DNA from 4 places in the Streptomyces sp. NPDC002130 genome. Region 1 is predicted to be linked to each of the others. Evidence: riboswitches for the same ligand, from Rfam matches in the RefSeq annotation. Region 1 holds a riboswitch; each other region holds the start of a gene.
The links. A riboswitch is a leader RNA that binds a small molecule or an ion and turns the genes downstream of it on or off. The one in region 1 is predicted to bind cyclic di-AMP.
Positions count from the first base shown of each region.

Region 2: it holds a riboswitch for cyclic di-AMP, as region 1 does, so the genes downstream of both, ABT116_RS15620 (C40 family peptidase) here and ABT116_RS19355 (peptidoglycan DD-metalloendopeptidase family protein) in region 1, are expected to answer to the same signal.
Region 3: it holds a riboswitch for cyclic di-AMP, as region 1 does, so the genes downstream of both, ABT116_RS03500 (M23 family metallopeptidase) here and ABT116_RS19355 (peptidoglycan DD-metalloendopeptidase family protein) in region 1, are expected to answer to the same signal.
Region 4: it holds a riboswitch for cyclic di-AMP, as region 1 does, so the genes downstream of both, ABT116_RS03065 (C40 family peptidase) here and ABT116_RS19355 (peptidoglycan DD-metalloendopeptidase family protein) in region 1, are expected to answer to the same signal.

Region 1 covers NZ_JBEOXI010000094.1:14,922-22,571, forward strand. The annotation lists gene ABT116_RS19330 (aspartate aminotransferase family protein) at 1-1,322, shown strand, start outside; gene ABT116_RS19335 (helix-turn-helix domain-containing protein) at 1,390-2,028, shown strand; gene ABT116_RS19340 (DUF6126 family protein) at 2,025-2,144, shown strand; gene ABT116_RS19345 (tyrosine-protein phosphatase) at 2,161-2,958, opposite strand; gene ABT116_RS19350 (alpha-galactosidase) at 3,138-5,213, shown strand; cyclic di-AMP (ydaO/yuaA leader) riboswitch at 5,530-5,684, shown strand; gene ABT116_RS19355 (peptidoglycan DD-metalloendopeptidase family protein) at 5,689-6,618, shown strand; gene ABT116_RS19360 (DUF6250 domain-containing protein) at 6,814-7,530, shown strand.
Region 2 covers NZ_JBEOXI010000067.1:23,912-31,561, reverse strand. The annotation lists gene ABT116_RS15630 (ATP-dependent Clp protease proteolytic subunit) at 55-690, shown strand; gene ABT116_RS15625 (hypothetical protein) at 698-1,006, shown strand; cyclic di-AMP (ydaO/yuaA leader) riboswitch at 1,355-1,554, shown strand; gene ABT116_RS15620 (C40 family peptidase) at 1,558-2,031, shown strand; gene ABT116_RS15615 (DUF6328 family protein) at 2,113-2,781, shown strand; gene ABT116_RS15610 (ATP-binding protein) at 2,889-3,347, opposite strand; gene ABT116_RS15605 (helix-turn-helix domain-containing protein) at 3,561-4,421, shown strand; gene ABT116_RS15600 (DUF397 domain-containing protein) at 4,431-4,661, shown strand; gene ABT116_RS15595 (8-amino-7-oxononanoate synthase) at 4,761-5,888, opposite strand; gene bioB (biotin synthase BioB) at 6,039-7,211, shown strand; gene ABT116_RS15585 (adenosylmethionine--8-amino-7-oxononanoate transaminase) at 7,204-7,650, shown strand, end outside.
Region 3 covers NZ_JBEOXI010000011.1:8,182-15,831, forward strand. The annotation lists gene ABT116_RS03490 (M16 family metallopeptidase) at 1-1,064, shown strand, start outside; gene ABT116_RS03495 (M16 family metallopeptidase) at 1,061-2,449, shown strand; cyclic di-AMP (ydaO/yuaA leader) riboswitch at 2,642-2,806, shown strand; gene ABT116_RS03500 (M23 family metallopeptidase) at 2,819-3,607, shown strand; gene ABT116_RS03505 (GntR family transcriptional regulator) at 3,796-4,491, shown strand; gene ABT116_RS03510 (HPr family phosphocarrier protein) at 4,650-4,931, opposite strand; gene ABT116_RS03515 (bifunctional acetate--CoA ligase family protein/GNAT family N-acetyltransferase) at 5,111-7,650, shown strand, end outside.
Region 4 covers NZ_JBEOXI010000009.1:43,170-50,819, forward strand. The annotation lists gene ABT116_RS03055 (hypothetical protein) at 1-65, shown strand, start outside; gene ABT116_RS03060 (SLAC1 family transporter) at 43-984, opposite strand; gene ABT116_RS03065 (C40 family peptidase) at 1,081-2,268, opposite strand; cyclic di-AMP (ydaO/yuaA leader) riboswitch at 2,277-2,448, opposite strand; gene pcrA (DNA helicase PcrA) at 2,763-5,240, shown strand; gene ABT116_RS03075 (M23 family metallopeptidase) at 5,301-6,809, opposite strand; gene ABT116_RS03080 (esterase/lipase family protein) at 7,029-7,650, opposite strand, start outside.

The sequences.
Region 1 (7,650 bases):
TGCACACCCGCCACCTCAACCACCAGCTCCCGCGCATGCTGCACACCATCGGCTTCGACAAGGTCTACGAGCGCGCCGAGGGCGCCTACTTCTACGACGCGGACGGCAACGACTACCTGGACATGCTCGCCGGGTTCGGGGTGATGGGCCTCGGCCGCCACCACCCCGTCGTACGCAAGGCGCTGCACGACGTCCTGGACGCCGGGCTCGCCGATCTCACCCGGTTCGACTGCCAGCCGCTGCCGGGCCTGCTGGCCGAGAAGCTGCTCGCGCACAGCCCCCACCTGGACCGGGTGTTCTTCGGCAACAGCGGCACCGAGGCGGTCGAGGGGGCGCTGAAGTTCGCCCGGTTCGTCACCGGCAGGCCCAGGGTCCTGTACTGCGCCCACGCCTTCCACGGCCTGACCACCGGCTCCCTCTCGGTGAACGGCGAGTCCGTCTTCCGCGACGGCTTCGCCCCGCTGCTGCCCGACACGGCCGTTCCGCTCGGCGACCTCGACGCTCTGGAGAGGGAGCTGAGGAAGGGCGACGTCGCCGCGCTGATCTTCGAGCCGATCCAGGGCAAGGGCGTGCTGGAGGGCCCGCCCGGCTGGCTGCGGGCCGCGCAGGAGCTGCTGCACCGGCACAAGGCGCTGCTCATCGCCGACGAGGTGCAGACCGGCCTCGGCCGGACCGGCGACTTCTACGGCTACCAGCACGAGGACGGTGTGGAACCCGACCTGGTGTGCGTGGCCAAGGCGCTCTCCGGCGGCTATGTGCCCGTCGGCGCCACGATCGGCAAGGACTGGATCTTCAAGAAGGTCTACTCGTCGATGGACCGGGTGCTGGTCCACTCGGCGAGCTTCGGGTCCAACGCGCAGGCCATGGCGGCGGGCCTCGCGGTGCTGTCGGTGATGGAGAACGAGCAGATCGTCGCGGGCGTCCGGGCCACCGGGGACCGGCTCAGATCCCGGCTCGCGGCGCTGACGGACAAGTACGAGATGCTGGCCGAGGTCCGCGGCCGGGGCCTGATGATCGGCATCGAGTTCGGACGGCCCAGGTCGCTGAAACTGCGCAGCCGCTGGACGATGCTCCAGGCCGCCCGCAAGGGGCTCTTCGCGCAGATGGTCGTCGTACCGCTGCTGCAGCGCCACCGGATCCTCACGCAGGTCTCCGGCGACCACATGGAGGTGATCAAGCTGATCCCGCCGCTGATCATCGGCGAGCGCGAGGTGGACCGGTTCGTCGACGCCTTCACGGCGGTGATGGACGACGCGCACAACGGCGGGCTGGTGTGGGACTTCGGCAAGACACTCGTCAAGCAGGCGGTGGCCAACCGCTGAACCCGCTTGCTTTTGCCCCAGAGGCAAGAAATTTGTCAGTGAGGCAAGCGTCCGGCTGAATGGAGGCATGAGCTCCTCCGAGACCGAGCGGCCCCACGGGGCCGACTCGCCGGCCGACCTTGCGCTGCCCGCCGTGGTGGCGCCCCAGCTGCGGGCGCTGCGGCGCCAGGCCTCCCTGACGCTGGAGGCCGCGGCCCGCGCCGCCGGGCTGTCGCCCGCCCACCTCTCCCGGCTGGAGACCGGGCAGCGCCAGCCTTCACTGCCGATGCTGCTCGCACTGGCCCGCATCTACGGTACGACCGTCGCCGAGCTGCTCGGCGAGACGGTCGCCGACCGGGACGCCGTCATCCGCGCGGCCGACATGGAACCGACCGCGGCGGGCGGCTGGACCTACTGGCAGGCCGGCGCCCCCGGCCGCGGGATGCAGGCCCTGCGTGTCCACGTCCCCCACGGCTCCCAGGGCGACATCGTGCGGGTCCACCCCGGCGAGGAGTGGCTTCACGTGCTGCGCGGCCGGCTGCGGCTGCGCCTCGGGGACACCACGCACCGGCTGGCGGCCGGCGACAGCGCCCACTTCGACTCGCTCACCCCGCACCGGATCGCCGCCGAGGACCACGACGGCGTCGACCTGCTCTTCGTCCACACCCTGCTGCAGAGCCCCACGGCCGCCCTGTGCCTGGGCCCCACCCCCGGAGACGTGTCATGAGCGACATGGAGGAGAAGTTCCCCCGCGCCCTGTGGGTGAGGTTGTTCATCTACCTCATCGCCGGCCACGTCTTCGCCGCCTTCGTGTACCTGCTGTTCGAGGTCGGGGCGAAGTAGCCCCCACTTGCGCACCTCAGTCGAGGAGCCGCTCGCGCAGCCGCTCCCGGGTCTCCGCGGACAGCCCCAGCCCCTTCTCCAGGTAGGTGTCGACGCCGCCCCACGTCTCCTCGATGGTGTCGAAGGCCGCCGTCAGGTACTCGGCGCGCGCGTCGAAGAGGGGGCTGAGCAGCTCCATGACCTCGGGGGAGTAGGCCGAGGCCGCGGAGCTGGAGCGGTGCACCTTGTACCGGCGGTGCTTGGCGTTCGACTTCAGGTAGTCCTCGACGATCGCCTCGCGCTCGACGCCCACGGCGAGCAGCGTCACCGCGACGGACAGCCCCGCGCGGTCCTTGCCCGCCGCGCAGTGCATCAGCGCGGGGACACTGTCCTCGGCGAGCGCGTGCAGCACCCGGGAGTGCTCGTCGGTGCGGTGCTTGATGATCGTGCGGTACGAGGCGATCATGCGGCCCGCGCCCTTGCCGTCCGAGAGGATCTCGCGCAGCTGGTCCAGATCGCCGTCGCGGACCATCTTCCAGAACTCGGCGCCGTCGGCGGGGTCGCTCAGCGGCAGGTTCACATTGCGCACGCCCGGCAGCTCGACGTCCGGCCCTTCGAGCTTCTGGTCGGCCGCGTTGCGGAAGTCGAAGATCGTGTGCAGGCCCAGCGTGGTCAGGAAGGCCGCGTCCTCCCCGGTCGCATGGGCGAGGTGGCCGCTGCGAAACAGCACGCCCTGCCGCACCCGCCGTCCGTCCACGGTCGGAAGCCCGCCCACGTCACGGAAGTTGCGCACTCCGGCCAGCTCGGGCTCGGTCGACGGGACCTGCTGTGTCACGAGGGCTCCTCCCCTTCGGCGCCGCCGGCGCGGCTCGTCGACGGGCGTCTCTCGACGATACGACATGCCTGCCTGGGGCAATGAGTTGTCCACAGGCGTTGCCCGGAGGCCCCACAGCCCCTGATGATGTTGCCGCCTGGTCGCACCTGGTCGGGCTTGTTCGAATATGTGAGGGCATGATGCTGGACATCTCCGAAGACGGTCGTACATGGGTGCTCTCCGGGCCGGCCAGCAGCTACGCCGTCCATGTCACCGACCGGGACGAGCTGCTGCACCTGCACTGGGGCCCCCGTATCGGCCTGGCCGACGCCGAGGCCCTCGCCGTCCGGCCGCTGCCGGACTACTGGCCCTTCGAGTCCCCGCTCGACGGACGCGAGGAGTATCCGGTCGAAGGCGGCCCCCGCTTCGTCCGCCCCGCCCTGTCCGTACGCACGGCCGAGCGGCGCGGCACCGAGTGGGCTTACGAGGGGCACGACGCCGAGGACGGCGAGCTGAGACTCCGGTTCCGTGACGGCGACCTGGCCGTCACCCTGCACTACCGGATGCGCCCCTCGGCGGATGTCGTCGAGCGCTGGGTGACGCTGGACAACCAGGGGCCCGCCGTCGAGCTGCTGCGCGCCGACTCCGCCACCTGGACCCTGCCCGACCGCGACACCTGGCGTCTGTCCCAGCTGCACGGCCGCTGGGGCGCCGAGTCCCGGCTGACCCGCTCCGGACTCACCCACGGCGAGAAGGTCATCGGCAGCCGTCGCGGCCACACCTCCCACCAGCACCTGCCGTGGGTCGCCCTCGACACCGACGCCACCGAGGAGCGCGGCGAGGTCTACAGCTGCGCCCTGGGCTGGTCCGGGTCCTGGCGCATCGCCGTGGCCCAGCTCCCGGACGCGCGCGTGCAGATCACCGGCGGCGCCGGCTACGACGACTCCGGACTGCTGACGCTCGGCACCGGGGAGTCGTACACGACCCCCGTCTTCGCCGGGCTCTTCAGCGACGGCGGATTCGGCGGGGCGAGCCGCGCCTGGCACGCCTACCAGCGGGCGTACGTGATCCCGGACGCCGGCCGGGACCGGCCCGTGCTGTTCAACTCCTGGGAGGCCACCGAGTTCGACATCTCCGAGGAGCAGCAGCGGGAGCTCGCCGAGCGGGCCGCCGCCATGGGAGTCGAGCTGTTCGTGGTCGACGACGGCTGGTTCGGGGCGCGCACCAGCGACCGGGCCGGGCTCGGCGACTGGACCCCCAACCCCGACCGCTTCCCGGGCGGGCTGAAGCCGCTCGCCGACCATGTGCACGGCCTCGGGATGCAGTTCGGGATCTGGGTCGAGCCGGAGATGGTCAACCCGGACAGCGACCTGTACCGCGCGCACCCCGACTGGGTGCAGTACCAATCGGGACGAAAGCGGACGGAGTTCCGCAACCAGCTGGTACTCAATCTCGCCCGGGAGGACGTCCGGGAGTACCTGTGGGAGCAGCTCGACGGGCTCCTCTCCAGTGCGCCGATCGACTACGTGAAGTGGGACTTCAACCGCTGCTTCACCGACGCCGGCTGGCCGGACGACGCCTACCCGCAGCGGTTGTGGGTCGACCACGTGCACGGCCTGTACGCCCTGCTGGACCGGCTGCGGGCCGCCCACCCGGGGGTGGCCTTCGAGTCCTGCTCGGGCGGCGGCGGGAGGATCGACCTCGGTGTGCTGAGCCGCACGGACCAGGTGTGGACCTCGGACAACACCGACCCCCTCGACCGGCTCGCCATCCAGCACGGCTTCAGTCAGATCCATCCGGCCCGGGTCATGGCCGCCTGGGTCACCGACAGCCCGAACGCCATGCTCAACCACCGGGCCAGCTCGCTGCGGTTCCGGTTCGTCAGCGCCATGGCCGGGGTGCTCGGGGTCGGCGGCGACCTCACGAAGTGGACGCCGGAGGAGCTCGCCGAGGCGGCGCAGTGGGTGGGGCTCTACAAGGAGATCCGGCCCGTGGTGCAGCGCGGCGACCAGTACCGGCTGCGGCCTCCGGAGGGCGGGCTGAGCGCCGTCCAGTACGTCCTCGGCGAGGAGACCGTCGTCTTCGCCTGGCTCCAGGCGCAGCGCTACGGCGAGCCCGTTCCGACGCTCCGGCTGCGCGGCCTTGACCCGACAGAATCGTATGAATGCCCTGAAACGGGCGAAGTTCACCGAGGGGCCGTGCTGCTTCACCATGGACTGCGGGTCGGTTTGCGCGGGGATCTGGACGCCGCGATCGTCCGCCTTAAGCGGAAGTAGTCATTGTGTCCGAATAGGGAATTTTAGCCGCTTAGGGATAACGTGCCCCGATCGTAAAGGAGATGAGGTCGGGGTGCGTGACCATCGTCATATTCGTGACGATGTGCTGTCGCCATGTTCACGTAATCTCCGTAATTTTCAGGGCCATTGAGTGGAGCGGGGGATCGGTGATCCACGCTCGGTGACGGCATATGTGGCGACGCGTCAAGAAAAACACCGTCACAGGCAACCGCAAGCTTGTCCTATTGCGTCGTGGTCGCTTACGTTCCACACCAATCCGGACGGACGCCTAATCCTGCCGCCGCCCGGAGCCCGCACACACTGACCCGACGTACGGCAGGAGCGGGGGACCCACAGGTAAGACGCCTGTTCCGGTTCCCGGAACGGCTTGGGGTTAAGCCGCGCCACGGCGCGGCCGGGCATCTCCAGCCCGCACCCGACAGCTCACCTCGCAGGCGACGGAGAGGAATTCGCCATGCCCGCGAAGGGTAAGCACCGCCGCCCCAAGACCCAGCGTTTCACCCGCTCCATCGCCGTCGCCGGAACCGGCGGGGCCGCCCTCGCCCTGCCGCTCATGGGGGCCGCCGGCGCTCACGCCGCGACCCCGCAGTCGGCTCCGGAAAAGGCCGTCCAGTCCGCTCCGGCCGCCGAGAAGAAGGCCGCAGGAAAGGCCAACGGCGCCAGCACGTACACCGTGAAGGCCGGCGACTACCTCGCGAAGATCGCCGACGACCAGAACGTCAGCGGCGGCTGGAAGAAGCTCTACGCGGACAACCGTGACGCCGTCGGCTCCGACCCGTCGCTGATCCACCCGGGCCTGAAGCTGTCGATCGGCAAGAAGGCCGCGAGCGCGCCGAAGTCCTCGGCCCCGTCCGCGCCGAAGGCCTCTGCCCCGAAGGCCTCGGCCCCGAAGCCGTCCGCCGCCGATTCGGCCCCGAAGGCCGAGACCGCCGCGAAGCCGGCCGCCGCCAAGCCCGCCGCCGAGAGCAACGCCGGCGGGTACGCCCTCCCGGTGGACGGTGCCACCGTCGGCACCCCGTACCGCATGTCCGGCAGCATGTGGTCCAGCGGCTACCACACCGGTGTCGACTTCGTCGTCCCGACCGGCACCTCCCTCAAGGCCGTCGGCGCGGGCACGGTCGTCTCCGCCGGCTGGGGCGGCGCCTACGGCAACCAGGTCGTCATCAAGCTGAACGACGGCTACTACGCCCAGTACGCCCACCTGTCCCAGCTCTCCGTGTCGGCCGGCCAGACCGTGACCGCCGGGCAGCAGGTCGGCCTGTCGGGCGCCACCGGCAACGTGACCGGACCGCACCTGCACTTCGAGATCCGCACCACGCCGGACTACGGCTCGGACGTGGACCCGGTCGCCTTCCTGCGCTCGCACGGCGTCTCCGTCGGCTGACCCACCGCACGACCACCTGCCTGACACGCGACCGAAGGCCGGACCCCGATCCCCGGGTCCGGCCTTCGGTGTGAGCGCGTGCCGTCGCTCGCCCCAAGGGATCGACAGGCGGCGGCAGTTGGGACAGAGTGATCACGGCCGGAGTGCAAGCGCTTTCCAGAGCCTTCCCGGCGGATCCCGAGGAGTGGTGTCACCGTGCCGACCACCCGCAGAGCGTTCGGAGCCCTGGCCGCCGGAGCCGCCCTGGCGGCCCTCGCCCCCACGGCCCCCGCGCACGCCGCGTCCCCGCACCGCCGTCTCATCGCACGCGACGACTTCTGCCACGGGCTCGGGCAATGGGCGGCCGAACTCCAGGACGGCGGCACCGTCACCGCCTCACGCGGCACACTGGAGATCGACGTACCGAGCGGCGCGACCGTGTGGTTCAGGCAGCGGCTCGAGGGGCCCTACGTGCTCGAATACACCGCGACCCCCGTCTCCGAGGGCGGCGTCAACGACCGGGTCTCGGACCTCAACAACTTCTGGAACGCGACCGACGTGCGCTCGCCGGACGACCTCTTCGCGACACCGCGCGGCGGAGCCCTCGACGAGTACGACCACCTCACGACGTACTACGCGGGCTACGGTGCCAACTACAACACCACGACCCGGCTGCGCCGCTACGTCGGCGAACCCGGCGTCCGTCCCCTGGTCTTCGACTACACCGAGCCGCTGCTGGTGCCGGGCGAGCCGAACCGGGTGCGGATCGTGTCCGACGGTTCCATGGTCCGATGGTGGAACAACGGGCGGCTCGTCTTCGACCACACCGATCCGCAGCCCTACACCGGTGGCCATTTCGCCTTCCGGACCGTCTGGAGCCACTTCCGGATCAGTGGATTCCGGGTCTGGCGGCTCACCCCGAAACATCCCTGACAAGCGGGGTATTCCGGAGTTGGCGAACACTTTAGGAGTGGCTTATATCACCGCCCGTCAACCCTTTCCTACGGTCGCGTAGGTCACATTCGAAGGTGAATCATGGGCTGCTGTGGCAGA
Region 2 (7,650 bases), on a different contig from region 1:
TTTACAGAGACGGCTGTCGCCGGAGACAGCTCTGCCCGCGAGGAGGGGTTCGCCATGACCCGACCGTCCGCCCGCTACGTGCTGCCCGAGTTCACCGAACGCACGGCGTCCGGGCAACGGACGATGGATCCGTACGCGAAGCTCCTGGAGGAGCGGATCGTCTTCCTCGGGGCGCCGGTGGACGAGACCTCGGCGAACGATGTGATGGCCCAGTTCATGCACTTGGAGCACCAGGCCCCGGAGCGCGACATCTCGCTCTACATCAACTCTCCCGGCGGCAGCTTCCATGCGATGACGGCGATCTACGACACGATGCGGTACGTCTCCTGCGATGTGGAGACGATTCTCCTGGGCCAGGCCGGTGCCGCCTCCTCGGTGCTGCTGGCGGCGGGCACGCCCGGCAAGCGATTCGCGCTGCCCGACGCGCGCCTGGTGATCCATCAGCCGGCCCTGCCCGAGCCGATCCGGGGCCAGGCGAGCGATCTGGCCATCCAGGCGGCTGAGTTGACGCGCATCCGGAGCCGGATGGAGGAGATGCTCGCGCTGCACACGGGCCGCACCCCGGAGCAGGTGAGCGCGGACATCGAGCGGGACAAGGTCCTCACCGCGCAGGAGGCGGTGGAGTACGGCCTGGTCGACGGGATCATCCCCAGCCGCAAGGCCACCCTCGCCCCGCCGACCGGGCAGTGAGGCCCCGGTGCTCCCGCCCGAACTTCCGCCGCTGCCCGCCCTGACCCGCGCCGAGGCCGAACTGATCGACCGTTACCTCGACGTGGTCGACCTGCTCGGCCGCATCAACCCGGCCCGGGACGGCGACACCTACCGCGGGCTGCGCGCCGCCCAGGCCCTCGTCGGCAAGGCGACCGCGCTGCGTGACGCTCTGGCCCTGATGCACCAGCGGGGCGAGACGGAACTGCACGCCGACACCCTGGCCCGGGCGCTGCGCGTACTGGACGGCGAGCGGCGCACGGCCCGGCTCACCCTGCCCCCGGATTCCGTCAGTTGAGGCGCAGCCATCGGTCCGGACGCCCGACGGACGGCGGAGCGTCCGGAGCTGAGTCGAAACGGACCAAAAGACGTACCGCTGTTCGGAGTAGGCGGGAGGCCGATTTTGAGACCCTTCCGGTTGCGCAACGCGCGTGGCCCGGGGGCGGAATGGGACATTCCGTCGCTGGTCCGGCGGTCCGCGAACCCGTGGACAGTGGCGCGAACGCACACGTGTCCACCCGAACGGGTGAGTGGTGAGTAACAACACAAATCCCCGGTTCCGTTGGGAAATCCGGACAGTCATGCGCCAAGATCCCTGCTTGACGACAAGCCCCCGCCGCTGTGGCGGGGCGATCCGGGCGGACGCCGAGTCCTGCCGCCGCCCGGATGACCGGTCGACAGGAGTGGATCGGCAGGAGTGGAGGACCCAAGCACGACGGGTCGCCGGGACGGTCACGCCATGACCGGACCTGAGCAGCCCTTGGGGTGAAGCCGCGTCAGCGGCCGGGCAACTTTGTCAGCCCGAATCCGACAGGTCATCCTTCACAGGCGGCTGACGAAGGGTTGCGCATGACTGCGCTCAATCGTGTCCCGTCGCTCATGGCCCGAGCCGGTACGGCCTCGGCGCTCACCATCGCCGCGGTGGGCGGCTCGATCGTGGCCCCCGGCTTCGCCTCCGAGGCCGCGGCAGCCACACCTGCGACCAAGGCACTCCAGATCGCGGCATCCAAGAAGGGATCGCCCTACAAGTACGGGGCGATAGGACCGCACCGGTTCGACTGCTCCGGGCTCACGCTCTACTCGTTCAAGAAGGCCGGCAAGAAGCTCCCCCGCACGGCTGCCCAGCAGTACAACAAGACGCGCCACATCTCCGCCAAGAACCGCAAGGCCGGAGACCTGGTGTTCTTCCACTCGGGCAGCAACGTGTACCACGTCGGTATCTACGCGGGTAAGAACAAGCTCTGGCACTCCCCGAAGAGCGGGGACGTGGTGCGACTGCAGAAGATCTGGACCAAGAGCGTCTGGTACGGGCGCGTGAGGTGATCCGCCCGGCGTGCGGCGGCGTCCTGACGCGCCGCCGCACGCCGGAGCGTGACACGGGCGCAAGTGGATACCCGTGACGTCATGGCCGAGCACCGTCCCTGCACCGCGCGCAACGAGACTCCGCTGCAACGCGCCGACCGCAACTTCGTCGAGCTGCTCCAGGAACTCCGCGTCACTCAGACGGGTGTGCAGATCCTCTTCGCCTTCCTGCTGTCGCTGGCCTTCACCTCGCGCTTCGGGGACCTCGACACGGTCCAGCGCGTCACCTACGTCACCACGCTGCTGCTGGCGGTCCTGGCCGCCGCGCTCTTCACCGCGCCGGCCGCGCTGCACCGCTCCCTCTTCCAGCAGGGCGCCAAGCCCCGCATAGTGCAGGTCTCCTCGCGCCTGGCCACGACCGGTCTGTGCGTACTGGTGTTCGCGTTCAGCGGTTCGGTGCTGCTGGTGGTCGACGTGACCACGGGCCGTACCGGTGGCATCGCGGCGGGCGCCGCGACCTTCCTGGTCTGCGTCGGACTGTGGGGGGGTGCTCCCTCGGCTGGTGCGGCGGGCGGGGCGGCACGGGGAACGGGACGGCGCCGGGGAGACCACCGGGGAGGAGCCGGAGGAAGCCGACATCAGGATCCCCGCACCGCTGCGGCGCACTGTCCGGCAGCCGTCAGGGCTTCGAGGGGCGGCAGCACACCGGGAGGCGTCGGCGCGGCACCGGTGACGGCAGGGGGCTCCGGCGGGCCACAAGGCGCGGAGTGAGCTTCCCAGAGCCGTGGGAGTGGCCGGATGTGGGTCGCGCGGGCCGGGGTGCGTCGAGGGCGCCCGGTGGGGAGGTTCTTCAGGCCCTTCAGGTCGTGCTGTGACGGCTACGGCTCCTGCTGGCCCGCCGTCGTCACCGGCCGGACCGGGACGGCCCACGGGAGTTCGATCGAGATGGTCTTGCCGCCTTCGCGGGTCGGGCGGATACGGAGTCTGCCGCCGCACTCGGCGGTCAGCCAGCGGATGATGACCAGGCCCCGGCCGTTGTCCTGCTGAACGGCCGCGGGCAGGCGTCTGGGGAAGCGCGGGTGACTGTCCGTGACACCGATGCGCAGTTGTTCGTCGCGGTCCAGCTCGACGTCCACGGTGAAGGTGGGCGACTGGCCGAAGGTGTGCTGGACGGCATTGGTGGCGAGTTCCGAGATGATGAGCCGGACGGTGTCGGACGCGTCCGTGTCCGGCGGCAGGCCCCACTCCGCCAGCGTGCTCACCACATAGGCACGCGCTGCGGAGACCGAGGCGGGATCGCTCGGCAGAGTGACGGATGCTTCCAGATGGTCTGCCATGGCGACGTCGTCCCTTTCCCACGGGACCGTAGCCCGACACGGAGCGGATGGTTCGAGTACGGTCCCGGACTGGTGCTTCGTCGTCAGACTGCCACCAGAACACCCCTGAAGGTCGGCGATCCACCAAGATATGCATATATCTGTCGCTCAAAGCGGTGAACTCTGCGACGCGAGACCGTATTTGGGTGGCTCCGAAGGAGTAAGGAGGAGCCCATGCAGCACGGTCCCGCGGTGCGCCGCCGGAAACTGGGCGCCGAACTGCGTGAGCTGCGCTCCTGGGCGGGGCTCACGAGCGGTGAGGCGGCCCGGCTGGTGGGCTGGCACCAGTCCAAGGTCAGCCGGATCGAGACGGGCACGAGCGGTGTGAAACCGGCCGATGTGCGGTTACTTCTGGACGCCTACGGTGTGACGGACTCCCAACTGCGCGAATTGCTCATGGTGTTGGCGGGCGCCGAGGACAGCGGTGGTCGGCACCACTGGTGGCACGCCTACCGGGGGGTGCTGCCGCCGACCTACCGGGACTTCATCAGCCTGGAGTCCCAGGCGGGGGCGATGCGCACGCTGGAGACCACCGTCGTCCCTGGCCTGCTCCAGACACCCGAGTACGCGCGTGCGGTGACGCGGGCCGCGGTGGAGGGGCTCCCTGAGGACCGGCTCGACACGCTGGTCGAGGTACGGCTGGCCCGGCAGGACGTGCTGCGCGCCGATCCCCCGCTGAGACTCAGCGCGGTGCTGGACGAGGCGGTGCTGCGGCGGGAGGTGGGCGGGCCCGGAGTCATGGCCCGCCAGCTGGAACGGCTGGTCGAGGCGGCGCGTCTGCCGCAAGTGCGCCTGCAGGTGCTGCCGTTCGCCGCAGGGGCGCACATCGGCGTCACCGGCCCTTTCGTTATCTTCTCATTTTCGAGCACTTCTGATCTGGATGTGGTTGTTCTCGACCACTTGACGAGTAGCCTCTACCTCGAACGGAAAGAAGACCTCCAGGCCTACACGGAGGCCTTCGACGCCCTTCAGATCCACGCCCTTTCGCCCGAGGACTCGTTGGATTTCATCGCCGGGACAGCCGCCGGCGCGTAAGGAGGCACCATGCGTGCACTGCCTCGTCACGTCCCCTCAAGCATCGAACTGCACGGTGTGCGGTGGTTGCGCAGCAGCTACAGCACCGGCGCGAACAACTGCGTCGAGACCGGGTGTCCGGATGCCCCGCCCTGGGCCGGACTGCTCGCCGTGCGCGACTCCAAGGACCCGGCCGGACCCGCGCTGCTCTTCTCTGCGGGGAGCTGGGCGGCCTTCGCGGCCGGGGTGGACCGCATGTAGGCGCTTGAGGCGCGTTCGATCAGACCGTATGCAGGCGGGCGCTTGCAGGCGCGTTCGATCAGACCGTCATCGTGCGACGCACGGCCGTGTCACGCCGACTCATGGCCGCGTCTCGCCGATCAGCCGTACAGCGCGTTCGATCTGCTGATCGGTCAGGTCCGCGCGTGCGGTGAGCCTGAGCCGTGAGATGCCGTCCGGCACGGAAGGGGGCCGGAAGCACCCCACGGCCAGGCCCGCCGTGCGGCACCGGGCCGCCCAGTTCACGGCGTCCTCGGGAGAGGGCGCGCGCACCGAGACCACCGCGGCGTCCGGACGCACCGCTTCCAGACCCGCGGCGGTCAGGCGTGCGTGCAGTTCACCCGCCACCGCGCGGGCCCGTGCCGCCCGTTCCGGTTCGCGGCGCAGCAGCCGCAGGGCCGCCAGGGCCGCACCCGCCGCCGCGGGGGCGAGACCTGTGTCGAAGATGAACGTCCGGGCCGCGTTGACCAGGTGGTCGACGACCCGCGCGGGGCCGAGGACGGCTCCGCCCTGGCTGCCCAGCGACTTGGACAGCGTGACCGTCGCGACGACGTCGCCGGCGCCCGCGAGGCCCGCCGCGTGCGGAGCGCCGCGGCCGCCGTCACCGAGGACGCCCAGTCCGTGGGCGTCGTCGACGACCAGCCCGGCGCCCTGCTCCCGGCAGGCCTCGGCGAGACCGGTGAGGGGGGCCGCGTCGCCGTCGACCGAGAAGACCGTGTCGGACACGGCGATCGCCGTGCCCTCGTGGGTCGCCAGCGCCTTGCGCACCGCGTCCGGCTCGGCGTGCGCCACCACCTGGGTGGTGCCGCGGGCCAGCCGGCAGCCGTCGATGAGGGAGGCGTGGTTGCCCGCGTCGGAGACGATCAGAGAGCCGTGCGGGGCCAGCGCGGTGACCGCGGCCAGGTTGGCGGCGTAGCCGGAGGAGAAGACGAGGGCCGCCTCGAAACCGCAGAAATCGGCCAGTTCCCGCTCGAGTTCGGCGTGCAGTTCGGTGGTGCCGGTGACGAGCCGGGAGCCCGTCGAGCCGCCGCCCCAGGTCCGTGCGGCCCGGGCGGCGCCCTCGGTGACCTCGGGGTGGCGGGCCAGCCCGAGGTAGTCGTTGCTCGCCAGGTCGAGGAGCGGGGAATCGGCCGGACGGGGGCGCAGAGTCCGTACGAGTCCGGCGCGGGCGCGCAGCTCCGCCTGCTCGTCGATCCAGCCGAACGCCATGGGTGGTCCTCCGCGGAATTTGTAGGCAGTGCACAGACACTAGCGGGACCACCAGCAGGTCAGTGTGTGGCAATACCCACACCTCGAAGCGACTCTGTTGTACGAACTCTCCTTTGCCCCGGGCGCCTCCTTAGGACAGGATCGGCTCCCATGGACCTGCTGAACACGCTGGTGGACAAGGGGCTTCGGCGCGAGCTGCCGACCCGCGACGAGGCACTGGCCGTCCTCGCGACGTCCGACGACGACCTGCTCGATGTGGTGGCCGCGGCCGGAAAGGTGCGGCGGCACTGGTTCGGCCGACGGGTGAAACTGAACTATCTCGTCAACCTCAAGTCCGGCCTGTGCCCCGAGGACTGCTCCTACTGTTCGCAGCGGCTCGGCTCGACGGCCGGGATCCTGAAGTACACCTGGCTCAAGCCCGACCAGGCCTCCGACGCGGCGGCGGCCGGGGTGGCCGGCGGGGCCAAGCGGGTGTGCCTGGTGGCGAGCGGGCGCGGCCCGACCGACCGGGACGTGGACCGGGTCTCCGAGACGATCAGGACGATCAAGGACAACAACGAGGGCGTCGAGGTGTGCGCCTGCCTCGGACTGCTCTCCGACGGCCAGGCGGAGCGGCTGCGCGAGGCCGGTGCCGACGCCTACAACCACAACCTCAACACGTCCGAGGCGACGTACGGGGAGATCACCACCACGCACACCTACGAGGACCGCGTCGACACCGTGCAGAAGGCGCACGCGGCCGGTCTGTCCGCCTGCTCCGGGCTGATCGCCGGCATGGGCGAGACGGACGAGGACCTGGTCGACGTCGTCTTCTCGCTGCGTGAACTGGACCCGGACTCGGTTCCGGTCAACTTCCTGATCCCGTTCGAGGGCACCCCGCTCGGCAAGGAGTGGAACCTGACCCCCCAGCGGTGCCTCAGGATCCTGGCGATGACGCGGTTCGTCTGCCCGGACGTCGAGGTGCGGATCGCGGGCGGGCGCGAGGTCCATCTGCGCACGATGCAGCCGCTCGCCCTGCACCTGGCCAACTCGATCTTCCTGGGCGACTACCTCACCAGCGAGGGCCAGGCCGGCAAGGCCGACCTGGAGATGATCGCGGACGCCGGGTTCGAGGTGGAGGGCACCGACCAGGTGACCCTGCCGGAGCACCGGGCCACCGGCGGCTGCCACGACGGGGGCGGAGTGTGCGGCTCCGGCGGCGGGGCGTGCGGCTCCGGTGAGGAACCGCAGGTCGCCGACTCCCCCACGGGCGCCGAACCGCGGACCGACCTGGTCGCCGTGCGCCGCCGGGGCGCCGGGACGGACCTCGCGCCCAATGCCTGAGCCGACCGTCCCCGAGCTGCTGGAACTCGACCGGCGGCACGTCTGGCATCCCTACGGCCCGATGCCCGGGCGGCAGGAACCGCTCGTCGTGGAGTCGGCGAGCGGGGTGCGGCTGCGGCTCGCCGATGGCTCGGGGGAGCTGGTCGACGGGATGTCGTCCTGGTGGTCGGCGATCCACGGCTACAACCACCCGGTGCTGAACGAGGCCGCCCGCGAGCAGCTCGGGCGGATGTCCCACGTGATGTTCGGCGGGCTCACCCACGAGCCCGCCGTACGGCTGGCGAAGCTCCTTGTCGACATGTCGCCCGAGGGGCTGGAGCATGTGTTCCTCGCCGACTCGGGGTCGGTGTCGGTCGAGGTCGCGGTCAAGATGTGCCTGCAGTACTGGCGTTCGCTGGGCCGCCCGGGCAAGCAGCGGCTGCTGACCTGGCGCGGCGGC
Region 3 (7,650 bases), on a different contig from region 1:
GCTTCGAGCGGACCAACTACTTCGAGACCATGCCCGCCCACGAGCTGGAGCTCGCGCTCTGGCTGGAGGCCGACCGCATGGGCTCGCTGCTGGCCGCGCTCGACGACGAGTCGATGGAGAACCAGCGCGACGTCGTCAAGAACGAGCGCCGCCAGCGCTACGACAACGTGCCCTACGGCACCGCCTTCGAGAAGCTGACCGCCCTCGCCTACCCGGAGGGCCACCCCTACCACCACACCCCGATCGGCTCGATGGCCGACCTGGACGCGGCGACCCTGGAGGACGCGCGCGCGTTCTTCCGCACCTACTACGCGCCGAACAACGCCGTGCTCTCCGTGGTGGGCGACATCGACCCGGAGCAGACCCTCGCCTGGGTCGAGAAGTACTTCGGCTCCATCCCCGGCCACGACGGCAAGCCCGCCCCGCGCGACGGCTCGCTGCCGGAGACGATCGGCGAGCAGCTGCGCGAGGTCGTCGAGGAGGAGGTCCCGGCCCGTGCCCTGATGGCCGCCTACCGGCTGCCGCACGACGGCACGCGCGCGTGCGACGCGGCCGACCTGGCCCTCACCGTCCTCGGCGGCGGCGAGTCCTCCCGCCTGTACAACCGGCTCGTGCGCCGCGACCGTACGGCCGTGGCGGCCGGCTTCGGCCTGCTGCGGCTCGCCGGGGCGCCCTCCTTGGGGTGGCTGGACGTGAAGACGTCCGGTGACGTGGAGGTTCCGGTCATCGAGACCGCCATCGACGAGGAGCTCGCCCGGTTCGCCGAGGAGGGCCCCACGGCCGAGGAGATGGAACGCGCCCAGGCCCAGTTGGAGCGCGAATGGCTGGACCGGCTCGGCACGGTCGCGGGCCGCGCCGACGAACTGTGCCGGTACGCCGTGCTGTTCGGCGACCCGCAGCTCGCCCTGACCGCGGTCCAGCGCGTGCTGGAGATCACCCCGGAGGAGGTCCAGGAGGTCGCCAAGGCCCGCCTGCGGCCCGACAACCGCGCGGTGCTCGTCTACGAGCCGACCGCCCCCGAAGCCCCCGCCGACCAGGACGAGAACGAGGAGGCGGCCCGGTGACCGAGCTCGCCACGATGGACTTCCACCCCCGGCCGCAGGCGGGCGACGCCAAGCCGTGGGCCTTCCCGGCCCCCGAGCGCGGCTCGCTCGGCAACGGCCTCACGGTGCTGCGCTGCCACCGCCCCGGCCAGCAGGTCGTCGCCGTGGAGGTGCTGCTCGACGCCCCGCTGGACGCCGAGCCCGCCGGCCTCGACGGCGTGGCCACGATCATGGCCCGGGCCTTCTCCGAGGGCACCGACAAGCACTCCGCCGAGGATTTCGCCGCCGAGCTGGAGCGCGCCGGCGCCACCCTCGACGCGCACGCCGACCACCCCGGTGTCCGGCTCAGCCTGGAGGTGCCGGCCTCCCGGCTCGCCAAGGGACTGGGCCTGGTCGCCGACGCCCTGAGGGCCCCCGCGTTCGCCGACAGCGAGGTCGAGCGGCTGGTCGCCAACCGTCTCGACGAGATCCCGCACGAGCTCGCCAACCCCTCGCGCCGGGCCGCCAAGGAACTGTCCCGGCAGCTGTTCCCGGCGGACTCGCGCATGTCGCGGCCGCGGCAGGGCACCGAGGAGACCGTCGCCGCCATCGACTCGGCGGCCGTACGCGCCTTCTACGAGAAGCACGTCCGCCCCGCCACGGCCACCGCCGTGGTCGTCGGGGACCTCACCGGCATCGACCTCGACGCCCTGCTCGGGGACACGCTGGGCGCCTGGACCGGCTCCCCGGCCGAGCCGCGGCCCGTGCCGCCGGTGACCGCCGACGACACCGGCCGGGTCGTCATCGTGGACCGCCCGGGCGCCGTCCAGACGCAGCTGCTGATCGGCCGGATCGGCCCGGACCGGCACGACCGCGTGTGGCCCGCGCAGGTGCTCGGCACCTACTGCCTCGGCGGCACCCTCACCTCCCGCCTGGACCGCGTCCTGCGGGAGGAGAAGGGCTACACCTACGGCGTACGGGCGTTCGGCCAGGTCCTCAGGTCCGCCCCCGACGGCACGGGTGCGGCGATGCTCGCCATCAGCGGCTCCGTGGACACGCCCAACACCGGCCCCGCGCTGGAGGACCTCTGGACGGTGCTGCGCACCCTCGCCGCCGAGGGGCTGACCGACGCCGAGCGGGACGTCGCCGTGCAGAACCTGGTCGGCGTCGCGCCGCTGAAGTACGAGACGGCAGCGGCCGTCGCGAGCACGCTGGCCGACCAGGTCGAGCAGCATCTGTCCGACGACTACCAGGCCACGCTGTACCGGCAGCTCGCCACGACCGGCACCGTGGAGGCCACCGCGGCGGCCGTCAGCGCCTTCCCGGTGGACCGGCTGGTGACCGTCCTCGTCGGTGACGCGGCGCAGATCAAGGCGCCTGTCGAGGCGCTCGGCGTCGGCGAAGTCACCGTCGTCGCCGCCGAGTAGCGGCACGCGCGCTCAGGGGCCCTGGATGTCTTCGAAGGCACCAGGGCCCCTTTATGCCCGAATTGGGATGGGAGTTGCCTGTCTGCCCTGTGGGATGCGCTACAAACACCGGGATTCGTTTGGGAATTGAAAGTGGCGCCGCTTAGCGTCGTCCGGGCTGTTCGTCAGGCAGTGCGCCGCACCCGCGGCACCGGACAGTCATCGCCGAGTCCCCGTACGGCGCGAGCCAGGGGAGCCGGGGACCCACCGCAGTCCCTGGGGTGAATCGGACGCCCGCGCGTGCCGCGAGGGAGTCCGTAGGAGACCTTCCTGCTCCGAACCCGTCAGCTAACCCGGTAGGCGAGAGGGAAGGAAAGGACCAGCCACCACATGGCGTTCACTCGCGCCACCGGGAAGCACCGTCGTCCCAGCAGGATCCAGCGCCGCACCGCCCGCGCGGCGGGTGTCGCGGCCCTCGCCACCACCGGCGTGATCGGCACCGTGGCGGCCCCCGCGGCCTTCGCCGCCGAGCCCAGCGCCGAGCAGACCGGCCTCACCCCGGTCGTCACCATGGGTGACACCGTGGCCCAGCAGATCGACGCCCAGGCCGTCGCGCAGCAGCAGGCCGCCGACGAGGCCGCCGCCAAGCAGAAGGCCGAGGAGGCCGCCCGCAAGCGCGCCGCCGAGGTGGCCGAGAAGGCCAAGGCAGCGGCCGAGAAGGCCCGCGAGGTCAAGGAGCGCGCCGCCCGCGAGGCCGAGCGCAAGCGCCTCAACGCCTACGTGGCCCCGATCTCCGGCTCGTACGTCTCCACCGGCTACAAGGCCAGCAGCGGCCTGTGGTCCTCCGGCAGCCACACCGGTGTCGACTTCCACGCCGCCACCGGCACCTCCGTCCACGCGGTCGGCGCGGGCACCGTCGTCGAGGCCGGCTGGGGCGGCTCCTACGGCAACCAGATCGTGATCAAGATGAACGACGGGACGTACACCCAGTACGGCCACCTGTCCTCCATCGGCGTCTCGGTGGGCCAGCAGGTCACCCCCGGCCAGCAGATCGGCCTGTCCGGCGCGACCGGCAACGTCACCGGCCCGCACCTGCACTTCGAGGCCCGTACGAGCCCCGAGTACGGCTCGGACATCGACCCGGTCGCCTACCTCCGCTCGCACGGCGTCGGCGTCTGACCGGAACCACTCCGCCGTCTCCCAGGCCCCGGCTCCCCGAGCCGGGGCTTTCGGCGTTTCCGGGTGCCCGCTGTCCAAAAAATATCCCCGGATTCCCGCCTGCCGTCGGAAATTCCCGCTCATTGCAATAGAGTCACGGAAAGCGCGCCGCTCGTCGGCGTTTCACGGGGATTAAGCGGAGGTCGGTCATGCGTATTCCCGCGCACTCGGTGTGCACGGCCATCCGGGACGACATCGTCGCGGGTGTCCACGCACGCGGCAGCCGGCTCACCGAGGAACTCCTCGCCCGCCGCTACGGCGTCTCGCGGGTGCCCGTCCGGGAGGCGCTGCGCACGCTGGAGGCCGAGGGCTTCGTGGTGACCCGCCGGCACGCGGGCGCGTGCGTGGCCGAACCCACCGAGCAGGAGGCCGGTGACCTGCTGGAGATGCGGATGCTCCTGGAGCCGCTAGGTGCGGCCCGCGCCGCCCAGCGCCGCACCGAGGCGCACCTGAAGGTCCTGCGCGGCCTGGTCCGGCTGGGCCAGGACCGGGCCCGTCGTGGCAACAGCGACGACCTGCGCTCCCTGGGCGCCTGGTTCCACGAGACGCTCGCCCAGGCCTCCGGCAGCCCCGCCCTGACCTCGATGCTCACCCAGCTCCGCCACAAGATCACATGGATGTACGCCGTGGAGGCGCCGCTCAGCCCGGTGGAGTCCTGGACGGAGCACGGCGCGATCGTGGACGCGGTGGCGCGCGGGGACGGCGAGCGCGCGCGGGCGGTCACGGCGCTGCACACCGAGCGCGCGACCGGCGCGCACCGCCTGCGCCTCGGCTCCGCCGAGGAACGCGCCGACCGTGTGAGGAACTCGCAACATCCCGTAAACACGGCGAGCCTGCGGCATTAACACGGCAGCCGTATACAAATAGAGGTGAATTCTCGGGGGCTTATTTCCGCTGCCCGGACACGGGAATTCCTGCTCCGTGTGGGCCGGGAATAGCGAAGGGCCCGCCCGGTGAATTCGGACGAGCCCTTCGCTGTGCGCCGCATCGGGCGCCCGGGAAATCAGACGGTCTCGGGCAGTTCCTCGAGACCCTCGGAGACCAGCTTCGCCAGCCGGTCGAGGGCGGCGTCCGCGCCCTCGGCGTCGGAGGCGAGGACGATCTCCTCGCCCCCCTGGGCGCCGAGGCCCAGGACGGCCAGCATCGAGGCCGCGTTGACGGGGTTGCCGTCAGCCTTGGCGATCGTCACCGGGACGCCTGCGGCCGTGGCGGCTCGGACGAAGATGGAGGCGGGGCGGGCGTGGAGGCCCTCGGCCCAGCCGACGTTGACGCGGCGCTCAGCCATGTGTTGCTGCCCTTCGGTGTTCAGGGTTGTCTAGACCAGTTTCCCATATCGTGAAGCCCGCGCGGAGCGGTCCTCGCGTTCCACTCCGGGGGTGCCGTCGGATCGCGGCCTCGACCCGACTGACGCCCTCCACAGACTGCCTCGCGCCGTTGTCAGGCGCTAGCCGTACTCTGGGGCCCATGCAGACCTCGCCGGACCGGCATGAGTATCCCGCCCACTGGGAAGCCGACGTGGTGCTGCGCGACGGGGGTACCGCGCGCATCCGGCCCATCACCGTTGATGACGCCGATCGCCTGGTCAGCTTCTACGAGCAGGTCTCCGACGAGTCGAAGTACTACCGCTTCTTCGCGCCGTACCCTCGCCTGTCCGCCAAGGACGTCCACCGCTTCACGCACCACGACTTTGTGGACCGGGTGGGACTCGCGGCCACGGTCGGCGGCGAGTTCATCGCCACCGTACGCTACGACCGGATCGGCGCGGACGGAACGCCCGCGTCCGCACCCGCCGACGAGGCCGAGGTCGCCTTCCTCGTGCAGGACGCCCACCAGGGCCGCGGGGTCGCCTCCGCCCTGCTCGAACACATCGGTGCCGTCGCCCGCGAGCGCGGCATCCGCCGCTTCGCCGCCGAGGTGCTGCCCGCCAACAACAAGATGATCAAGGTGTTCACGGACGCCGGCTACACCCAGAAGCGCAGCTTCGAGGACGGTGTCGTCCGTCTGGAGTTCGACCTCGAACCCACCGACCGCTCCCTGGCCGTGCAGTACGCCCGCGAACACCGCGCCGAGGCACGGTCGGTGCAGCGGCTGCTCGCCCCCGGCTCGGTCGCCGTCATCGGCGCCGGCCGCACACCCGGCGGCGTGGGCCGCAGCGTCCTCGGCAACATCCGCGACGCCGGGTACACCGGCCGCCTCTACGCCGTGAACAAGGCTCTCCCCGAGGATCAGAAGGAACTCGACGGGGTGCCCGCCCGCCGCTCGGTGCGGGACATCGACGGCCCGGTCGACCTCGTGGTCGTCGCCGTCCCGGCTGAGCACGTCCCCGAGGTCGTCACCGAGTGCGGCGAACACGGCGTGCAGGGGCTGGTCGTGGTCTCCGCCGGGTACGCCGAGAGCGGCCCCGAGGGGCGCGAACGCCAGCGCGCCCTCGTGCGGCACGCGCGCACGTACGGCATGCGGATCATCGGCCCGAACGCCTTCGGCATCATCAACACCTCCCCACGGGTACGGCTCAACGCCTCCCTCGCCCCCGAGGTGCCGCGCCCCGGCCGGATCGGCCTGTTCGCCCAGTCCGGCGCCATCGGCATCGCCCTGCTGTCCCGGCTGCACCGGCGCGGCGGCGGTGTCACAGGCGTGACCGGCGTCTCCACCTTCGTCTCCTCCGGCAACCGCGCCGACGTCTCCGGCAACGATGTCCTGCAGTACTGGTACGAGGACCCCGACACCGACGTCGTCCTGATGTACCTGGAGTCCATCGGCAACCCCCGCAAGTTCACCCGCCTGGCCCGCCGGACCGCCGCGGCCAAGCCCCTGGTCGTCGTCCAGGGCGCGCGGCACGGCGCAGCCCCCCAGGGGCACGCCGTACGGGCGACCCGGCTCCCGCACGCGACCGTGTCGGCGCTGCTGAGGCAGGCCGGCGTCATCCGCGTCGACACCATCACCGAGCTGGTGGACGCGGGCCTGCTGCTCGACCGCCAGCCCCTTCCCGCCGGGCCCAGGGTGGCGATCCTCGGCAACTCCGAGTCGCTCGGCCTGCTCACCTACGACGCGTGCCTCGCCGAGGGTCTGCGGCCGCACCCTCCGCAGGACCTGACCACGGCGGCGTCCGCGGCCGACTTCCACGCGGCCCTGTCCCGCGCGCTGGCCGACGACCGGTGCGACGCCGTCGTCGTCACCGCCATACCGGCGGTGGGGGAGGGCTCGGTCGGTGACGCCGCTCTCGCGCAGGCCCTGCGCTCGGCATCGGCAGCGGCTCCGGCCAAGCCGGTCCTGGTGGTCCATGTGGAGCTCGGCGGCCTGGCGCAGGCCCTGTCGGCGGCGGCGAGCACGGCACCGCAGGCCGGGTCGGACAATCCACCGCAAAAAGATCCCAGTCCGACGCCCGCCGCGGCGCAGCCTCCCGCCGCCGGGGCCCCCGAAGACGCCCACCTCATCCCCGCCTACCCCGCCGCGGAGCGGGCCGTCCGCGCCCTCGGTCAGGCCGTCACCTACGCGCAGTGGCGGCGCGACGCCGCCGACCCCGGCAAGGTGCCCGAGTACGACGACATCGACCAAAGGGGCGCAGCGGCACTGATCGGCGGCCTGCTCGCGCGCGGGCAGGGGCTCACACTCGGCACGGACGAGACCTGCGACCTCCTCGGCCACTACGGCGTCCGGGTCCACAGGGCCCTGCCCGCCCCGACCCCCGACGCCGCCGCCGAAGCCGCCGGCACCCTCGGCTATCCCGTCGCCCTCAAGGCCACCGCCCCGCACCTGCGGCACCGCGCCGACCTGGGCGGCGTCCGCCTCGACCTCGCGGACGAGGACCAACTGCGCCGGTCGTACGCCGAGTTGACCGAGCTGTTCGGTACGCCGGAGGAGCTGCGGCCGGTGGTGCAGCGGATGGCGCCGCGCGGTGTGGACGTCGTCGTACGGGCCGTCATCGACCCGGCGGCCGGAGCCGTGCTCTCCTTCGGGCTCGCCGGAGCCGCCTCGCAACTGCTCGGGGACACCGCGCACCGGCT
Region 4 (7,650 bases), on a different contig from region 1:
GCCTCTTCGGTCTGGTCGGGCTGCTGACCACGGCGAACATATTCATCGCCGTGCTCTGGACCTGACCCGGGAGCGCCGGGCGCCGGCCCGGGCGGAGGCGAGAGCCCAGGCGGTGCATCCGAGCCAGGCGGCCACCGCGCACCACAGCAGCACTTCCCCGGCGACGTCGAGCCAGGGGGTGTCGAGGGCGGCGGCGACCGCGAGGGTGGCCGCCGCGGTGACGACCGCGGCGAACACGGTCGCCCAGCGCCGCACGTCGTAGTGGTGCCGGGGCCAGAAGAGCTCGGCGAGGAGCAGGGCCACGCACGCGATCAGCGCGAGCACGAGCAGCGAGACGGTCGTCGTGCGCAGGGTGTCGGCGTTCTCCTCGTTCCACAGGTACAGGCGCGAGCTGTCGGCGCCGAGGAGTTTCGCCCCGGCCAGTGCGGAGACGGCGAGGGCGCCGGCCGCGAGCCAGTGGTCCCCGCGCCCCTCCTCCACCTGCCGGGGCTGGAAACGGAACAGGGCGAAGCAGTAGAGCGCGAGCCCCAGCCAGAACAGCACCACGGCCGCGTGGGCGAGCCAGGCCACCGCGTCGGCCGCGGCGAGCGTGGCGCCGAGCACGGCGAGCCCCTCGGTGGCCACGCAGCGCAGGAACACCGTTCCGCGCCGCCCCTCGGCCTCCGCGGTGAGGAGCACCGCCCAGAGCAGCATGGCGAGCGCCAGCAGCGCCTCGGCCAGGGGCTGCTGCCCGGCCGCGGAGAAGCCCGTGCCCAGGACCGCGGCCGCCGCCACGGTGGTGAGCGCGGCCGGTGTCTCCACCCGCCACTCGCCCCGCGTCCGCTGGGCGAGGCCCGCGGCCGCCGCCAGCCAGGCCGCGCAGGCCAGGGCCAGGGCGATGCGGGCGAGGACCGCGTACCCCGCCGAGTCGAGACCGACCGACATGCTGCCGGTCGCCAGCGCATACGTCGCCCACCAGGTGGCAAACGGGGAGGGACCGGACATAGCGCCGATGCTAGAGAGCGGTGCGCGCGTTACGAGAGGGGCACGCGCGCGTGCCCCTCAAAAACCTGACGCGACCTCTTTGCCCGCAGGCTTCACTCAGGCCGGGCGCACCACGCTGTGGATCGCCGACTCGCCGTCGTAGTAGATCGACTCCTCGCGCACGTACGTGCCGGGCTTCGGCGCGTGGATCATCATGCCGTTGCCGATGTAGATCCCTACGTGGGTGACGTCGTCGTAGAAGAAGACGAGGTCACCGGGTTGCGCCTGGGAGAGCGGGACCGTGCTGCCGGCATTGACCTGGTCGTAGGTCGTGCGGGGCAGGGTGACGCCCGCGGCCTTCCAGGCGGCCTGGGTGAGGCCGGAGCAGTCGTAGGAGCCGGGGCCGACGGCGCCCCACACGTACGGCTTGCCGATCTGGGCGCGGGCGAAGGCGAGCGCCTTGTCGGCCTTGGTCGCGTACGAGGAGTCGGCCGGGGCCGTCGAGGAGGACGAGCCGGAGCCCGACGGCCCCGTCGATCCGGACGTGGAGGACGCGCCGTCCTGCTGCCGGGCGGCCTCCTCCTGCGCCTTCTGCTGCGCGGCCTGCTGCCGGGCCAGCTCGTCGGCCTTGCGGGCGGCCTCCGCCCGCTTCTCCTTCTCGATGGCCGCGAGCCGGGCCTTCTCCTCGGCGGTCAGCTTCGTCATCAGCTCGCGCGCGTCGGCGAGCTTGCGCTGGACGGTGGCCTTGGCCGTCTTCAGGTCACCCTGCGAATCGGTGAGCGTCTCGAGGCTCTCGGTGGCCTCCTGGCGCTTCTTCATCGTCTCGGACTGCTGCGTGACGTAGTCGTCGACCGCGACCTTCTGACGGCCGGTCATCCGGTCCATCAGCTGGGTCTGGTCGAAGTAGTCCTGCGGGGTGTCCGCGAGCAGGAACGTCGCCGTGTCCGGGGCGGCGGCACCGGTGCGGTACTGGGCGGAGGCGAAGGAACCCAGCTCCTCGCGTGCCTCGTTGAGCTTCTGGGTGCGCTGGGCGACATCGTCGAGGAGGGTGTCGACGCGCTTGCGCTGCTTCGCGGTCTTCTCCTTGGCCGCGTTGTACTTGTCGGTCGCCGACTCGGCCTGGCGGTACAGGTCGTCGACCTTCTTCTCGACTTCCTCCAGGCTGGGCTTGTCGTCGGCCTCGGGGGCGGCGTTGGCCGACTGGGACAGCAGGGCCACGGAGGTGAGGGCCGCCGTTGCGAGGGCGGGGGTCCGTATGCCTGCCATGCGCGTACCCGTAGGACGCGACTTGCGGTGCGACGCCAAGGGAGGCGACTCCTTCCATGTTCCGCCTACCGGGTTAGCTGTCGGGTTCGGGCGGGTGGTTCGGAAGGTTTGCCCTACGGCCTTCTCCGCACAGGAGTCGGGCCGATTCACCCCAGGTTCACGGTTGGGTCCCCGGCTCCGGCTGCCGCTGCGGCACACCGGACTCGGCGGAGGCCGCGCGGCCCGGCGACGTTCGCCGGTGGGGGTCATGCGGCCTGGTCGCACCGTAGCCAACTCGTGTGGCCCCTGTGAAGGTTGATGGGTGATATGCCCGATACATTTTCGTGACCTTATTCCCGAGCGTTGCCGAGAGTGAACGATCAAGGGGGATTGGGCGGGAAAAGTCCCTACATGCCGGGTGTGTAGCAGGGCGTGATCGCGCCGTCATGGAGGGCGACAACGCGCCGCCGGGCGGTCGGCGGGACCCCGGGCGCGCGGCGATGTTCTCAGGGCGGCGGCGGGCTGTCAGTGGGGCGCCCTAGACTCGGAGAGCGATGAGCAGCCTCTTTGACGACAGCTTCCTGGCGAACCTCCAGGCCCAGCGGGGCCCCGCGGACGAGCCCCCGCCGCCACCCGAGGACGATCACGTTCCGGAGCCGATCCCGGACGATCTGTTCGGCGGGAAGTTCGACGCGCCCCCGGACCGGGACGCCTACTACCGGGACGGAGCCCCCCGCCCGGTGGTGGACACAGCCGCCCTCCTGGAGGGGCTGAACGACAACCAGCGCGCCGCCGTCGTCCACTCCGGCTCCCCGCTGCTCATCGTGGCCGGCGCCGGCTCCGGCAAGACCCGTGTGCTCACGCATCGCATCGCCCACCTGCTCGCCGAGCGGGACGTGCACCCGGGCCAGATCCTCGCGATCACCTTCACCAACAAGGCCGCCGGCGAGATGAAGGAGCGCGTGGAGCAGCTCGTCGGCCCGCGTGCGAACGCCATGTGGGTCATGACCTTCCACAGCGCGTGCGTGCGCATCCTCAGGCGCGAGAGCAAGAAGCTCGGCTTCACCTCGTCCTTCTCGATCTACGACGCCGCCGACTCCAAGCGCCTGATGGCCCTGGTCTGCCGCGACCTCGACCTCGACCCCAAGCGCTTCCCGCCGAAGTCCTTCAGCGCCAAGATCAGCAACCTGAAGAACGAGCTGATCGACGAGGAGGACTTCGCGGCCCAGGCCACCGACGGGTTCGAGAAGACCCTCGCCCAGGCCTACGCCATGTACCAGTCGCGGCTGCGCGAGGCGAACGCCCTCGACTTCGACGACCTGATCATGACGACGGTCAACCTGCTGCGCGCCTTCCCGGACGTCGCCGAGCACTACCGCCGCCGCTTCCGGCACGTCCTGGTGGACGAGTACCAGGACACCAACCACGCGCAGTACGCCCTCGTCCGCGAGCTGGTCGGCACCTCGGAACACCCCGTCGACGTGCCGCCCGAGGCCGAGATCCCGCCCGCCGAGCTCTGCGTGGTGGGTGACGCCGACCAGTCGATCTACGCCTTCCGCGGCGCGACGATCCGCAACATCCTCCAGTTCGAGGAGGACTACCCGGACGCGACGACGATCCTGCTGGAGCAGAACTACCGCTCGACGCAGACGATCCTCAGCGCCGCCAACGCCGTCATCGAGCGCAACGAGTCCCGCCGGCCCAAGAACCTGTGGACCAACGCCGGCTCCGGCGCCCGGATCACCGGCTACGTCGCCGACACCGAGCACGACGAGGCGCAGTTCGTCGCCGACGAGATAGACCGCCTCACGGACGCCGGAGAGGCCAAGGCCGGCGACGTCGCCGTCTTCTACCGCACCAACGCCCAGTCCCGTGTCTTCGAAGAGGTCTTCATCCGCGTCGGCCTGCCCTACAAGGTCGTCGGCGGTGTCCGCTTCTACGAGCGCAAGGAGGTCCGGGACGTCCTGGCCTACCTGCGCGTCCTGTCCAACCCCGAGGACTCGGTACCGCTGCGCCGGATCCTCAACGTCCCCAAGCGGGGCATCGGCGACCGCGCCGAGGCGATGATCGACGCCCTGTCCCAGCGGGAGAAGATCAGCTTCCCGCAGGCCCTGAAGCGCGTCGACGAGGCGTACGGCATGGCCGCGCGCTCCACCAACGCCGTCAAGCGGTTCAACACGCTGATGGAGGACCTCCGCACCGTCGTCGAGTCCGGCGCCGGACCGGCCACGGTGCTGGAGGCCGTCCTGGAACGCACCGGGTACCTCGCCGAACTGCAGGCCTCCACCGACCCGCAGGACGAGACCCGGATCGAGAACCTCCAGGAACTCGCCGCCGTCGCCATGGAGTTCGAGCAGGAGCGCGGCGAGGACGAGCAGCCTTCCCTGTCCGACTTCCTGGAGCAGGTCGCGCTGGTCGCCGACTCCGACCAGATCCCCGACGAGGAAGACGGCGACGGCGTCATCACACTGATGACCCTGCACACCGCCAAGGGCCTGGAGTTCCCGGTCGTCTTCCTGACCGGCATGGAGGACGGCGTCTTCCCGCACATGCGCGCCCTCGGCCAGACCAAGGAACTGGAGGAGGAGCGGCGCCTGGCCTACGTCGGCATCACGCGCGCGCGGGAGCGGCTGTACCTGACGCGGTCCACGCTGCGCAGCGCCTGGGGCCAACCGTCGTACAACCCGCCCTCCCGCTTCCTGGAGGAGATCCCGCCGACCCACGTGGAGTGGAAGCGGACGGGTGCGACCGCGCCCGCGTCCTCGGGGCCGGTCTCGGCGGTGGCGGCGTCGCTGTCGTCGTCCCGCTCGCGCTCGTCGGCGTCGGGTGCCTCCGGTTTCGCCACCCGCCGCACCTCCGAGAAGCCGGTGGTGTCACTGGCGGTCGGGGACCGCGTCACGCACGACCAGTTCGGGCTCGGGACCGTCGTCGCGGTCAAGGGCACGGGCGGCAACGCCGAGGCGACGATCGACTTCGGCGACACCAAGCCGAAGCGGCTGCTGCTGCGGTACGCGCCGGTGGAGAAGCTGTAGCGCCGTGAGGTGAACCGGTGGGCCCCTGCGCGCTCGGCGCGGGCGGGGGCTGCCGGGGCGTTACGCCGGGTCGATGCCGTGGCTGCGCAGCCACGGGAGCGGGTCGATCGCCGAGCCGCCGCCCGGGCGCACCTCGAAGTGCAGGTGCGGACCGGTGGAGTTGCCGGAGTTGCCGGAGCGCGCGATGGGATCGCCGGCCTTCACGGTCGTACCCGAGGGCACCGTGTAGGTGGAGAGGTGGCAGTACCACGTCTCCGTGCCGTCCTTCGCGGTCAGGATCAGCATGTTGCCGTACGCGCTGTTCCACTGCGTGCGGACGGTGCCGTCGGTCGCGGCCATCACGGTCGTGCCGTACGAGACGGGGAAGTCGATGCCGGTGTGCAGGGACATCCAGTTGATGCCGGACTGGCCGTAGTAGGCGCTGAGTCCGTGCCGGGCGACCGGCAGGGCGAACTTGGGGCGCAGCCGCTCCTTGCGGGCCGCCTCCTCCGCAGCGCGCTTCTTCTCGGCCGCCTGCTGGGCCTTGAGGTCGATGCGCTCCTGCGTGCGGCTGGCCCGGTCGGCGAAGTCGTCGGCGCCGGCGGAGAGGCTCTGCAGCTGCGTGTCCAGCTTGTTGTTGGCCGCGGCCGGCTTGACCGGCTGCGCGTCCGCCGCGGTCGTCTGCGCTTCGGCGGCACTGTCGTCGGAGAGGGCGCCGACGGATGCGGCGGCGATCCCGGCGACACCCATCACGCACGCCGAGGGCACCGCGATGGTCATCAGCGCCGAGCGCTTGGGGGGCGTGCGGCGGCGGGAGCGGGAGCCGGCGCGCGAGGCCGCCCGCGAGGACGGGGCCGGGGTGACGTCCTCCTGGCCGTCCAGGAGCGGGGTGACGACGGGCAGTTCGCCGGTGGTGGCCGGCTCGCCGCCGTCCGCGTCGGGGGCGGGGTAGCCGGCTTCGGCGGCATCGTCGTACGCGACCTGGTCGAAGGCCGCGGTCTCGTGCTGGTCGAAGGTTTCGGCAGGGTGCTCGTAGGCGTCGGGAGCAGGTGCGGCGGTGCCGTCGGAGTTCCACTGCGTCGCGTCGTAGGCGCCTGTGTCGAAGGTCTGCGTGCCCCACTCCCACTGCTGGGTGTGGTCGGCCGGGTTGCCGGACTGGTCGGGCTGGAGCCAGGGGCCGGTCTCCCACTGCCCGGTGGCGTCGGGGGAGGGGGCCTGGGACGGGATGGCCGACATCGGCTGCTGCCCGGCCGTCCAGGAGGTCGTGTCGTAGACGCCGGTGTCGTAGGCGGCGTGGTGCTGGGCCGCGTATGCGTCGTAGTGCACGTTCTCGTGCGTGCCCGTGGGCCAGTGGCCGGTGTCGTACGTGCCCGAGTCGTGACCGCTGCCCGGCATGTCGCCGAAGAGGGGGTCGGTCGCGAAGCTCGCGGTGGCGTGCCCGGTGGCGTCGAATCCGGTGGCGGTGTGGTCGCCGTACGTGGTGAAGTCGCCGTACTGGGCTTCCTGGGTGTTGTACGACGCGTAGTGCGCGGAGGCGGCGTCGGAAGCCGGAGCCGGGGTCATGGTCCCCGACGGGTGACGGTCGTTCACCAACTTCTCTTTCGCCTCGACAACAGGGGCTGCCAGAGCAGTGCGGCGACTGTACCCGGCGGTACGCGGGCACGACAATCTTCGGCAGGTTTCGCGTGCGCAGGAAACGGGCATTCGGCCGTGTTTTGGCGGACGGCGGGCACGGGTTTGGCCCTGTGTTCGAAGTTTGTTCGAGGTTGATCGGTGCTGTGGCGTCGAGTGACCGCTGTATGACGAGTCTCAGGCGACTGTCAGATCGTCGGTGTGTTCGGCGGACGGTTCACCCGGGAGGGCCGTGTCGAGAACCTGCCGCACGCCGTTGGCGACGGCGGGGTGCACGGGCAGGGCGAGATGGCCGATGCCGGTCACGCGCACGTTCTGGGCCATCAGATCGGGATGGTCGATGCAGGCCGTCTCCAGCGGGTCCATCACATGGTCCAGATCGCTCCAGAAGCTGACGAAGTGCGTACGGCAGTCAGGGGCGGGCGCACTGAGCTCCTCGAGCACCGGTGAGCCGGGGCGCATCTGGCGCACGATGGGGTGCGCGTTCGCGAAGGGCACCACCCGGGTTCCCGAGTGCGGCGTGCCGAGCGTGACAAGAGTCCGCACATGCCTGTCACCGCCGAGGCGCTGCACGTAGTAACGCGCTATCAGGCCGCCCAGGCTGTGCCCGACGATGTCGATCTGACGGGCCCCCGTGCGCTCGCAGAGCTCCTCGACGCGCCGGCCGAGCAGTTCGGCGGCGGCGCGTATGTCGCAGGTCAGCGGCGAGTAGTTGAGGGACTCGATCTGCTGCCTGCCGTGCTGGGCGAGGCTGCGGCGCAGCAGGACGAAGACCGAGCGGTTGTCGATGAAGCCGTGC